2 linked regions of the Rosistilla oblonga genome follow. The protein of the gene in region 2 interacts with the protein of the main gene of each other region in a pairwise test. Links are inferred from orthologs where the notes say so. Each region holds a gene or a part of one and is shown on either strand. Other genes may lie near its edges.

Region 1 (5,426 bases), 2.3 Mb from region 2 along the record:
TTTTTGCATCCGACCAAATCGCTGGGACTCGTAATCTCGTCCACTACATCCCGCCGCTAATTCTTTCGACGGTCCGAGGCTCCGTTCGTTGAACGGTATTGCAGAGGACTGACGCGCGGCCCGATGGGCACGCGGTTAAACGAAGGTGGTAGGCAGCAGCGTCGTTTAACCGCGGTGGCAACGCCCCGCGCGTTATTGCGGAGGACCGACGCGCGGCCCGATGGGCACGCGGTTAAACGAAGGGGGAAGGTGGCAGCGTCGTTTAACCACGGCGGCGACGCCCCGCGAGTTATTGCGGAGGACTGACGCGCGGCCCGATGGGCACGCGGTTAAACGAAGGGGGAAGGCGGCAGCGTCGTTTAACCGCGGCGGCGACGCCCCGCGAGTTATTGCGGAGGACTGACTCGCGGCCCGATGGGCACGCGGTTAAACAAAGGGGGAAGGCAGCAGCGTCGTTTAACCGCGTTGGCAACGCCCCGCGAGCTATTGCAGAGGACCGACGCGCGGCCCGATGGGCACGCGGTTAAACGAGAAGCTTGGTCGGCTGAAGCCTTGACTCCAGCGTGGGCGCCGGTTGCTTAGAGCAGTTCGTCGAGTTGGTCGACTAGCGAATTGAACCGCTGCAGCGCGGTGGCGACTGGAGTCGGCTGGGTCATGTCGACGCCGGCGGACTTCAGCAGATCCAGTGGATCTTGGCTGCAGCCTCCCTTGAGGAAGCTCAAGTAGTCATTCAGCTCACTCGATCCGCCCTTCAGCACACGCTGAGACAACGCGATCGCGGCGCTTAATCCGGTCGCGTATTTGTAGACGTAGAATGCACGGTAGAAGTGAGGAATCCGGAAGCACTCGAGTTCCAGTTGTTCATCGATCGCAAAGTCGGGACCAAAATAGTCGTTCAACAGCCCGCGATAGACCTCCTTAAACGTTTGCACCGTCAACGGTTCGCCTGCTTCGGCCATCTCGTGGGTCTTCTTTTCGAACTCGGCAAACATCGTCTGCCGCACGATCGTGGCGCGGATGCTGTCGATCTCTTGGTTGATCAAATATGCACGCTCCTGATCGCTGTCGGCGACCGACAAAAGGTGTTCGGTCAACAATTGTTCGTTGAACGTGCTGGCAACTTCGGCGACGAAAATCGTGTAGTTGTAATATTCGTACGGCTGATACTTCGACGAATACCAGCTGTGCATCGAGTGCCCAGCTTCATGAGTCAGCGTGAAGACGTCGTTCAGGACCTCTTCTTTGTAGTTCATCATGATGTAGGGATCGCCATCGTAGCTGCCGCAGCTGAACGCACCGCTCTGCTTGCCGCGGTTCGGATAACGATCGCTCCATCGCCCTCGCAGTCCCTTGCCCAAGGTCGTGCAATATTCTTCGCCCAACGGCTTCAACGACTCGAGCACCACCTCAACGGCTTGGTCCCAGGTGTGATGCTTCTTGATCGAATCGAGAACCGGAACATAGGTGTCGTATTGGTGGATGTCGTCGAGCCCCATCTTGCGACGGCGGACGTCGAAGTAGCGATGGACGCTTGGGAGCGATTCGCGAACGGCGGTGATCAGATTGTCGTAGACCGTTTGCGGGACGTTGTCGGGGAAGAGCGAACTGGACAGAGCGCTTTCGTAATTCCGAGCCCGAGCGTAATAGACGTCGCGGTGGATGCTGCCGACCAGCGTCGCGGCGAGAGCGTGCTTGTGTCCTTCGAACTGCTCGTAATATTGTTCAAAAGCTTGCTTGCGAACGGCCCGGTCCGGACTGACCATCAATTGCCCGAACGTGGCGTTGGAGAGTTCTAGCTCGCGGCCGGTATGATCCTTGATCGTGCCAAACTTCAGATCGGCGTCGTGCAATTGGCGGAAAGCGTTCCCCGCGGCGCCGGCCATTTCACCTTGCATCGCCAACAATCGCTCTTCGCCATCGGACAACGTGTGCGGCTTGTAACGGAGCGTTTGTTCCAGTTGGCGGCGGAACGGCGCAAGTTCCTCTGACGCGATGAACTCTTGAATTCGATCGTCGGGAATCGCCAGCAACTCAGGCCGCATCCAACTGGAGGCTTGGCTCGCTCGCACTGCCAAGTTCTGGAAGCGAGCCTGCATCGCTTGGTACTGGCCGTTGGTTTGGTCTTCGGTCGTCTTCAGGAAAGCGTAGGTGCCCAGGCGTTCGGCCAGACGATCCATCTCGCTATCGAAGCGAAGCACTTCCGCCAAAACCGCAGCGGACTCTCCTAACCGTCCGCGATGGGATTCGTATTCGGGCATCCGGTCGTCGAACCGTTTGAAATCGGCTTCCCAGCTCGCATCATCGGCGTATAACCGCTGCAAATCCCAGGTGTCTTCGGTTGCAACTTGGTCACGATTGGGAAGCATCTCAACGCTCATCAGTTTGAAAATCCGTTATACGTGGTGAAATCGAGTGAACTTGCGATCGTCATTCTACGAAAACGCTCGGCTCGCGAAACGGCAAGCGGCGTTTGGAGTGAGAAGCGATCCGAGCGGACCGCTAAAAATCGGCAGATGAACCTAAAATTGAAAACGCCTGCGCCGACAGAGATCGACGCAGGCATGGTTGGTTCCCACCGCAGACGCGGCGAAGAGCTAGACGTCCAAATTGCGGACGTCGAGGGCGTGCTTTTCGATGAATTCGCGACGCGGTTCAACCTTGTCGCCCATCAGTAGGCGGAACATTTCGTCAGCCGCTCCCGCATCGGAAAGGTTGACCTTAATCAGAGTTCGGTTTGCCGGATCGAGCGTCGTTTCGCGAAGCTCTTCGGCGTTCATTTCGCCCAGACCTTTAAAGCGAGTCAGCGTCAGGCCCTTCTCACCCGCGGCCCGAACTTCAGCCAACAGCGTGCGGAGGTCTTCCAAGCCACGAACGTTCTCTTCGCGGATCAGTTTAAATCGCGGCTCGGTTGCTCCGGTTCGTTCCTGAGGGATCAGGTCTTCAATACCGAAGTTCAACGGAGCGATCTCTTTGAGCGCGGAGTTGATCGTGCGGACTTCGTGTAATTCGACCAAATGGCCCAACGTCGGCTTCTTGGCAGCATCCGCTTCGGCACCTTCAGCTGGCACCTCATCGGATTCCTCCGGCTGTTCCAAGGTAACGTTCCGCTGCTCCATAAACGCACTCAGTTCAGCTTGATCCTGGAACCAATGTTCCTCTGGACCAACAAACAGGTGCAACGGTGGCAAACGGCCGCTGTTCGGATCGAGTCGCAAGCTGTGAGCTCGCAAGCTGATACCGCGTCGCTCCAACGCCACGATCGCTTCTTCGCATTCGGCCAGCGTTTCGCAAAGCGTCCGCATCTCGGCCCCTTCGACGCGACGCCCATCTTCGGTTTCCAGAACTCCGTCGGCGAGACCGCGTTCCAACAACTGACGCTTCATCTCTTCATCGGTCTGCACGTATTCGCGGTGCTTCCCTTTGACGACGCGGAACAGTGGCGGCTGAGCCAAATAGACGTGTCCGCTGGCAACCAACTGGTACATTTGGCGATAGAAGAAACACAACAACAGGGTGCGGATGTGCGAACCATCCACGTCGGCATCGGTCATGATGACGATCTTGTTGTAGCGACGTTTTGTTAGATCCTGATCGGCGCCGATTCCGGTGCCAAAGGCCTGGATCATGCTCTGAACTTCCTCGTTCGCCAACACCTTGTCTTCGCGACTTTTGTAGGCGTTGATGATCTTACCGCGAAGCGGCAGGATCGCTTGGAAGTCACGCATCCGTCCACCCTCGGCCGATCCACCGGCCGAATCACCTTCCACCAGGTAGATCTCGCACTCTTCCATGTTCTTGCTGATGCAATCGCGGAGCTTGCCTGGCAAGCCACCGCCGCCGAGGGCATCCTTTCGCTTTCGCAGCAGGTCCTTGGCTTTACGAGCTGCTTCGCGAGCTTCGGCGGCCAACAGTCCCTTGCGGACGATCGTCTTGGCGACCTTCGGATTCTCCTCGAGGTACTTGGTGAGATTCTCACCGATACCGTTGGTGATGATCCCTTCGACTTCGCTGTTTCCGAGCTTCGTTTTCGTCTGGCCTTCAAACTGCGGATGCAAGACTCGCGCACTGATCACGGCGGTCAAACCTTCGCGGAAATCGTCGCCTGTGGGCGTGATGTTTTTGAACAGCCCTTCCTTCTTGCCGTAGTTGTTCAGCGTACGAGTCAACGCGCTGCGGAAGCCCGAGACGTGCGTACCGCCTTCGATCGTGTGAATGTTGTTCACATAAGACTGCACGTTTTCGGTGAACTCAGTCGAATACTGCAACGCGATTTCGTATTCGACATCGTCGCGATGACCGGTGAACGAAACGACTTCCGGGTGCAGCACGTCGCTGGCGCGGTTGAGGTGTTCGACGAATTCGACGATACCGCGTTCGTAGCAGAAGTCGGACTCTTCGCCGTTGCGTTCGTCGAAGAACTTGATCCGGACGCCGCTGTTCAAAAACGCCAGCTCTTGCAGACGCTTGTTCAGCGTGTCGAAGTTGAACTTGGTGGTTTGGAAGATGTGCGAATCGGGCTTGAACGTCGTCTTGGTGCCGTTCTTCTTGGTTTCGTGTCCCTTCTGAATCGGACCTTGCGGCACACCTCGTTCGTAGTTCTGGGTCCACGTCATTCCATCGCGATGGACTTCCACTTCGCACCATTGCGACAGAAAGTTCACGACGGTTACGCCGACGCCGTGCAGACCGCCGGAGGTTTGGTACGCCCCTTCTTTAAACTTGCCACCGAACTTAAGGACCGTCATCACTCCTTCGAGCGTACTGACCTCGCGATCGAGTTCTTCGGACAACTGGTCGTGGCGATCGACGGGAATTCCGCGGCCGTCATCTTCGACAGTGACCGAACCGTCGGTGTGAACGGTCACCAAAACCAGCTTGGCAAACCCGGCCATCACCTCATCGATCGAGTTATCGACGACTTCGTAGACCAAGTGGTGTAGGCCGCGCCCCGTGGTGTCGCCAATGTACATACTGGGCCGTTCGCGAACGTGCTCCAGATCCGACAGGTGGGTCAGATCGGCAGCGTTGTAGTCCGCATTGGCTTCGCGTCGAACGGGTTCTGGGGTGGCGTCGGATTCCGGGGCGGCGTCGCTCATTGAATACCTGCGTTGGGACCGAAAAGAGAACGGTAATAAGGCCAAGATTGTATCAGAATCGCTTCCGGATGACGATGCCACTAACCCCCGGCTGAACCATTCCGGGGCCGATACGATCGAATTGGGGCGTCAGATGGCGTTCAGTCGCGAGCTTCGTCCGAAATCTCGCCGAATGAGGCGACATTACGTCGCAAAGCAGTGCCGGGGACTCGCCGTCTGTCCGCCAGCAGACGTTGCTCAAGGAAGATGCCGAGGAGCACAAGCGATCGACGCGGCACAAGCCGTCCAGCCGTTAAAGGCTGTGACCGGAGCAGGCCGATTTCTGCATCG
Region 2 (8,009 bases):
AGAAAGTCATCCTGCCGGAGCGTGCAAATGACACCACCGACGCGATCGCTCGCTTCGTACAGCACCACATCCCATTCGGGATGCCGGTGCCGCAGATCGAAAGCGGCGACGAGGCCACTGATCCCGCCGCCAATGACCGCAACGCGGGCATGGCGGGGAGGTGTCGGTTGAGGTGCTGGATCCGGCAATCGAGGTTCGCCTTACTCCGCGCCGTTTTCGTCATCGGGCGACGCGGTGTCGTCGGATGCCGCTTCGCTGTCGGACGCAGCTTCCGGAGCGGCCTCGCCATCGCTAGCCGGTGCCGATGCATCAGCTGCGGTGACGGGAGCTGCCGCGGCAGCCTCTTCCTCTTCGGAAACCTCTTCCTTCGGAACGCGAACGATCGCCGCCAGCGAATCGCCTTCGCCAAGGTTCATGATCCGCACCCCTTGGGTGTTACGGCCGATCACGTTGATCTCTTCAGCAGCCACGCGTTGGATCTTGCCCCGCGCGGTCATCATCAAGATCTCCTCGTCGCCATCGACTCGCAAGCTGCCGATCACCTGACCGTTTCGGTCGGTCGTCTTGATGTCGCGAACGCCTTTGCCGCCGCGGTTCTGGACGCGGTACTTCGCCGACGACGATGTTTCGTCTTCGGTCGGGTCGGTGTCTCCGTTGGGGCCAAACGGCGTTCGCTTTCCGTATCCGCGTTCGCAGATCGTCAGCAGCGTGGCGTTTGGATCGGCCACGACCAAGCCGACCAAATGATCGTCTTTGCCCAGGCTGATTCCCTTCACGCCCGACGTGTTGCGGCCCATCGGGCGAGCGTCCGATTCGGAGAACCGGATCGCCATTCCCTTAGCCGTCGACAGCACGACTTCGTCTTCGGGTTTGATGATCACAGCTTTGACCAATTCGTCCCCTTCACGCAACTTGATCGCGATGATCCCGCCTCGCTTGGGCCGACTGTAGTTTTCCAGTGGCGTCTTCTTGACCAATCCGCCTTGCGTTGCCATCAACACGAAGTGCCCGGGCAGATTGAAGTCGCGAACCGGCAGGCAAGCGGCGATCTTTTCGTCTTCAGCCAGTTGCAACAAGTTGACGATCGCGCGTCCGCGGCTCTCGCGGCTGAGGTTTGGCAGATCGTAAACCTTCTGCCAGTAGACCTTTCCTTTGGTGGTCAGGAACAGCAGATAAGCGTGCGTGCTGGCGACGAACAAGTGTTCGATCGGATCCTCTTCTTCGGTCGCCGCTCCCTTGAGTCCCTTGCCGCCGCGACGCTGCGCACGGTAGGTGCTCGAAGCGACGCGTTTGATGTACCCGCGATGGCTGATCGTGACGACCATCGTCTCTTCGCGGATCAGGTCTTCCAAGTCGATATTTCCCAGCTCTTCGCCGCTGATCTCGGTGCGGCGGTTGTCGCCAAAGCGACGCATGATCTCTTCCAGATCCTCTTTGATCATGTCGTAGATCAGCTGTTGATCGGCCAGGATCTCGAGGTAGCCGGAGATCTCGATCAGCAATTGAGCGTGCTCTTCGCCCAGCTTTTCCTGCTCCAGGTTGACCAACTGGCCCAACCGCATTCGCAGGATTTCGTCAGCCTGAACGCTTGTCAAACTATACGTATCGGAGACACCACGCTCCTGTTGGAACTGGTTGAATCCGGAGTCGCCCAGAGCGCGAGCCATCAGCGACGCAGGGCACTCGACGCCCATCAGTCCGATCTTCGCTTCGGGCTGCGTGCGGCTGGCGCGAATGATCTGGATGATCTGATCGATGTCGGCCAATGCCAACAACAGACCTTCGACCGAGTGCTTGCGGCGACGCGCTCGAGCCAACAGGAACTGAGTCCGGCGGCGGATTACGGTCACGCGGTGGCGAACGAACTCCTGCAGGATCTCCCGCAAGTTCAATTCCCGCGGCTTGCCGTCGACTAGCGCCAACAAGATGATCGAGAAAGTGTCCTGCAGCGGCGAGAACTGATACAGCTGATTCAGGACAACGTCGGGATCGGCATCGCGTTTGAGATCGATCACCAATCGGACCGGCTCTTTCAGGTCGCTCTCGTCGCGGATCCCCGCGATCCCCTTGATGCGGTCTCCGGTAACCAGAGCTGCGATCTTTTCGACCACGCGGTCGCGAGCCTGCTGGAACGGGATCTCGTTGACGACGATCCGGTTGCGTTTCTTTTCCGTTTCGATGCGGCAGCGGGCGCGAACCACGACGGTACTGCGGCCGGTGTAATAACCGCGTCGGATGCCACCGCGGCCACAGATGATTCCGCCGGTCGGGAAGTCGGGGCCCTGGACGGTGTCCATCAATTCGTCGATCGAGATATCGGGATTCTCGACCAACTGAATGATCGCCGTGCAGATCTCTTTCAGATTGTGCGGCGGGATGCTGGTCGCCATGCCGACCGCGATACCGTTGGACCCGTTGACCAACAGGTTGGGGAACCGGCCTGGCAAAACCGTCGGTTCGGTGCGAGCCTCATCGTACGTCGGAACGTAATCGACGGTGTCCAGCTTGAGATCGTCCAGCATCATCGCTGCGACGGCGCTCAAGCGAGCTTCGGTATACCGCATCGCCGCGGCGGGCAGACCGGCGATCGAGCCGAAGTTTCCCTGCTTGTCGATCAACAGGTGCCGCATGTTCCATTCTTGCGCCATCCGAACCAGAGTCGGATAGATCACGCTTTCACCGTGCGGGTGATAGTTACCCGACGTGTCACCGGAGATCTTCGCACACTTGACCCGCCGCGATTGGGGGCCCAGGTTCAGATCGTTCATCGCGACCAAGATCCGGCGTTGGCTCGGCTTCAGACCGTCGCGAACGTCGGGCAACGCTCGGCTGACGATCACGCTCATCGCGTACGTCAGATAGCTCTCCCGCAACTCATCTTCGATCGGCAGGTCGACCATTCGCAGGGCACCGTGGCCACCGCTGTCACCTCCGATTGGGAGCGATGGACCGCCGCCGTTTTCGTTTTCGTCGCCGCTACCGTTTCCGTTCTCTTCGTCAGCCAATGAAGCGTCCTTTGATTACTCTTTCACCACTGTCGCTGTCCGCATCGATCACCGGTTAAACGCCTAGGGTGGCACTTCAGATCGGGCGGTTCAAAACCCACGCCTTGGGTGGAATCACCGTCGGCGCGAGCGATCATGGAACAGACCAAGAAAGACCTCGGCTTACCGCCGCGAAACGGGCGGTTGGGACAAGGTATATCAGCAACACTATCGAGGCGGAAATTCTAACCGATTTTCGCCTGATTGACAACGGGCCCAGAGCTTCCACGGCGGGCCGTAAGTGCTACGCGATAAACAAGTTGCGTCGCGATCTATTTGTTGCCGCTGCTAAAGATCCGCCGCATCTCCTCGAGGCTCGTCGTGCCGCGAGCCACCGCCATGATCCCCTCGTCTTGCAGATTGCGATGCCCTTCGGCTTTTGCCACCTGCCGCAGCTTGTTGACGTCGCTGGTTTTCAGCAGCGCATCCTTCAGTTTCGGACCGACGGTCAGCAGTTCATAAATCCCAAATCGGCCGTAATAGCCGCGATTTGCACACTTGGGGCAGGGTGGCAGCGGAGCCGGATTCCCTTTCTCATCGACCTGTTGTTCGATCGGCGGCGGCACAAACGGCTGGTACATCATCGCCACGCGGCCCTGCGGAATTCCCAGCTTTTGCAGCAATTGCGGCGGCGGCGTGAAGCCTTGGCGGCAGGTTTCGCACAATCGACGGGCCAGTCGCACGTTGGTGACATGCGACAGCATATCGACGATCTCCTTGGCGGCGCCACGATATTTGTGGACCAACCGGGCACAAGCTTCGACAGCATCGCTAGCCACGATCCGCGAGATCACCTGTTTTTCGATCTTGGTTTGCGCATGTAGCAGCTTGATCGTTTCCTCGTCGTAAAGCTCTGGCATCACAAACACGTCGGGCTCACGCAGCGACAGCGCCCGCACGGCATCGCGAGCGGTATCGTTTTTGGCATCGGGGCCAAAGTAGTTCGGGCTGACGTTGATGATGTCCGGTTCGTCGCTCCCCTTCGGCTCGATCGCCTGGAAATCGCTGACAAATTTATCGGCAGCTTCCAATGCGATCGTCCACGACGTCGTCAGACCGCCCCCCTTGGGAGCACTGATTACGACCATATGCCCCTTATCGTTGAGCGCCTCTTTCAGCTGGACCTGCATCTTGTCGCGCATCCCCAGATCGTCGAGCGTCTTGAAGGGGATGTCCTTCTTGTCCAGAGTCAGCATCACCCGCTCGCCCGTCGGCACACCCTGGCTCTGAATCTTGACGTTGTATTTGTCGCGCCCCATGATCGCCAGCGTTTTGCCTTGCTGAGCGTTCTTGCGATCGGCGGGATTCATCCGGCACAACGTTTTCGCGGCGACAAGCATCGCGTCCCCCGCGTCGCGCGGCAGCGGCGGCAATTGTTCCCACATGCCGTCGATTTGATAACGCATGTTGACCATTTGAGCGTTGTAATCGAGCATCAGATGGGTCGCTCGGTTGGCAAACGCGTGCCCCAACTGCCCCGCCAAAACGGGAAAACCTGGCGACTGACGCGCCGAGATCAGCAAGCCCTGGGCGAGCCCCGAATCCTCGTGAATCCCTTTAAATTCGCAAGGTGCTACGGTCTGCCAAAGTTGGGGTTCTTCTTGTTGCTTGGCCATAGAGATCAAAGAAAAGTGGGAGTGTGACGGGGATTTGAAGGGTTCAGAGCCCGGAAAAGCTTGCAATTCCTATTGTCGCTCGAATCGAGCCCGCGAACAAGAGCAGCCCGCAGGGCAAGTTCCCCCTGCTGGCTGGCTCTGCAATCTCGGATCGGCAAAATCCGCCGTGTTACAATAGCCGCTCCGCCCCCGCTGGCAACGATTCCCCCTCCCCCTATACCTCCGACAGGCAAGATGAAACGATCTTTCGCGTTGATGCTGGTTCTGCTGCTCCCCCCCGTTCTACTAACCGCCCAAGATGCGAAGGACGAAAACGTCTCTCAAACTCTGACGGCGATGGTCGCGTCGGCGAAGCAGACGCCCGAGATGCGGTGGGTCGACCAAACGGGCCCCGTCCACTCGCTGCTGTACGCTGGCGAAGACTATCGCGGCAAACCGACCGAGGTTTTCGCCTTCTACGCCTCGCCAACCACCCTTGGCGAAGGGACCGCCGATGCCAAGTACCCCGCCGTGGTGCTGATCCATGGTGGTGGCGGGACCGCGTTTGCCGAATGGGTTTGGTTGTGGGCCAAGCGAGGCTACGCGGCGATCGCGATGGATCTTGGCGGCAGCCGCCCCAGCGCCCCCACGTTCAATCCCGAGACGGGAGTCCCAATTGCCAATCAGGGTTACCCCGCCAACACGCGGACTCGACTGGAAAACGGCGGCCCCAACCAGGGACACGTCGAAAAGTTTGATTCGATCGGCGGCGAGGTCTCCGACGACTGGCCCTTCCACGCTGCGGCCTCGGTCTTGCGAGCTCATTCGCTGATCCGTTCGTTCGACGACGTCGATGCCGAGCGGACCGCGGTGACGGGGATCAGCTGGGGCGGGTACACGACCTGTCTGGCCGCTTCGCTGGACGACCGCTTCAAAGCGGCGGTCCCCGTCTACGGCTGCGGCTTCTTGCACGAAGGGGAATCGGTTCAGAAGCCGTCGATCGACCGCCTGGGCGATCGACGCGACGACTGGGTCGCTGTCTATGATCCGGGCAGCCAACTGCGACACTGCCGCGTGCCGATCCTGTTCGTCAACGGCACCAACGATGTCCACTATCCGCTGGACAGCTACCAAAAGAGCTTCGACGTCGTTCCAGGGACCAAGCAGATGCGGATCGAAGTCAAAATGGGACACAGCCATCCCGCCGGTTGGAAGCCTCAGGAGATCGGGCGGTTCATCGATTCGTATTGCCGCGGCGGAGATCCGTTGCCCGCCCCCGCGACTCCGCAGATCGATGGCGATCAGGTCACGCTGCAGTACACCAGCGCGGTGCCACTGAAAGCGGCCAACCTGCACTACACCACCGACAGCGGCCCGCGATCAAAACGCGACTGGCAGACGGTTCCCGCCAAGATCGATGGCCAGACGATCACCGCTCCCAAACCGCCCGCCGATGCGAACACATGGTTCCTGTCGTTAACCGACACTCGCGACGCGATGGTAACGACCGCCGTGCAGTTCGAAGATTAGAAGGCTGCGGCATTCAATCGGCTTCACCCGCCGCGGCGCGGCGGGTTTGTTGGCGTCCCAGGTAGATCGCCAGAATTCCCCAGGCGATGACGACGGGGATCATCAACGCGTTCATCGCGGCCAGTCCAAGATGCCACTGCCGGACGAAGGCAAACGCTTGGCCGCTGATCGCATCGCCGCCGCGGACCACGACGGTGTCGATGAAGCTTTTCGATTTGTATTTGTCGGCGCGATCGACCACCGTGAACAAGACCTCTCGCGACGGAACCGTCACGCCGTAGACGACCCCGCGGCGGACGACGTCGCTGATCGCTAGAACGGCGATCGATGGGAACAGTCCCAGTCCGATCAACGCCAGCAAGCAGACGACCGGCAGCAGCACTAGCGCCGCCGCGACTCCCATCCTTCGCAGCACGAGCCCGACCACACCGGCTTGTAACCCCAGCGTCAGCAACTGAGTGAACAGATTCAGCTTGCCAAACAAAGCGGTCTGCGCGTCGCGTTCGGGGATAAACTCTTTCACAAGTTCCGCTTGCACCAGATAAAAATGCGTGCCGGTCAATTGGCCCAGCAACAGGAACAGACAGATCATCGCCAGGTAAGGCGAACGGGCGACGTGTGTGATCCCTTCGAAGATCCCTCCGCCCGGTGCCGGTTCGTCGTCGGCAGACTTTGCGTCAGCCGACGACTCCGATTCAGCAACCCCGTCGGTATCGTGAACGTCGACTGCGGGCGGTTCGGCTCTCATCATCCGGCCAGCGCAAAAGACGCCGACTTCCAACAGCACGATCGGCAACCACAGCAGGTTCTGCACGCCCAGGATCGTCGACAGCAGCGACGTCAACAGCGAACCGACGATCGCTCCCAACGTGCCTCCGACAGCGATCATTCCAAAGACGCGTTTGGCTTGGCGACTGTCATAGAGATCGGCCAGCACGCTCCAGAAGACCGATGTGTTAAACAGGCTGAAGACGCTGGTCCAGATGAAGAAACATCGCGCGACCCAAACGTGGACCTGGGCGCTTTCGACGTGCATCGCCAACCAGAACAGCAGCAGGTTGACGGCAAAAAAACGGTAGACGATCGGCACCAAACGTTTGCGTTGGCAGCGAGCCACAACAAATGAATAGATCGGCACGGCGATCAGCATCGTTGTGAAAGTGCCCAGGAAAAGCCACGGCAACTGTTTCGTGCCTCCTTGGATCCCCATCGTCTCGCGGACCGGGCGGATCACAAAGTAGGCCAACAGAATGCAGAAGAACCAAGCGAATGCCCAAGCCGCCCGCCGCCGCTGGTCGGTCGACATCGCCGTCCACTGCGTCTGCCATTGGCGAATGAAGCCCATCATGCTGTCCCCGGTTGATTCCACGCCAATGCAAATGCTGATATTCTAGCGAGACGCTGGCGTTTGTATCACCGCATATCAATTGGACCACAGGCAATGGACACTCCCAACGACGACGCCATCTTGGCTTCGATCCGCACCTACCGCGAAGCCTTGCAACAGACGCGCGACCTGTTCATCAGCAGCGGTCGTCAGATCGTCGACCACGACGCCTGGATGCTCGACGGTGGCGAGACCGATTTCGTCAGCCAGATGGACGACCTGCACAGCGGCTTCATCATGAAAGTCTTCGCCGTCGGTGCCTCCAGCCAAGCGGCCAACCTGATCGAACAGCGTCAACTGGGCCGCGTGCTGCTGACGCATCTGTGGGGCAAACCGATCATGGGAGCTCAGCTGCGTAAGGCGGTCGAGTGGCTGTTGGACGAAGCCGAGAACTTCGAGTGGCACGACCTGATCCAACCCTTTATCGTCCTGCCGCCGCTGCGCGATCGCTGG

What was found.
Region 1: the proteins of gyrA (region 2) and CA51_RS13160 interact in binary tests that used the Escherichia coli proteins (3 or more experiments, as listed by UniProt). The link is inferred for Rosistilla oblonga from one-to-one orthologs.

What each region holds. Positions count from the first base shown.
Region 1 is NZ_CP036292.1:3,707,329-3,712,754, forward strand. What follows is about bases 2,346-5,426. They hold CA51_RS13160 (DNA gyrase subunit B), read right to left. Parts: upstream 5,097-5,426; coding sequence 2,595-5,096; downstream 2,346-2,594. Other genes in these bases: pepF (oligoendopeptidase F), read right to left, coding at 2,346-2,366. Outside these bases: more of pepF, read right to left, coding at 579-2,345. UniProt on the Escherichia coli protein: DNA gyrase negatively supercoils closed circular double-stranded DNA in an ATP-dependent manner to maintain chromosomes in an underwound state.
Region 2 is NZ_CP036292.1:1,445,561-1,453,569, reverse strand. What follows is about bases 1-3,318. They hold gyrA (DNA gyrase subunit A), read right to left. Parts: upstream 3,006-3,318; coding sequence 201-3,005; downstream 1-200. Other genes in these bases: CA51_RS05140 (ATPase, T2SS/T4P/T4SS family), read right to left, coding at 3,317-3,318; hemG (protoporphyrinogen oxidase), read right to left, coding at 1-188. In the rest of the region: more of CA51_RS05140, read right to left, coding at 3,319-4,660; CA51_RS05135 (alpha/beta hydrolase family protein), read left to right, coding at 4,895-6,169; CA51_RS05130 (NTP/NDP exchange transporter), read right to left, coding at 6,183-7,538; CA51_RS05125 (AAA family ATPase), read left to right, coding at 7,611-8,009. UniProt on the Escherichia coli protein: A type II topoisomerase that negatively supercoils closed circular double-stranded (ds) DNA in an ATP-dependent manner to maintain chromosomes in an underwound state.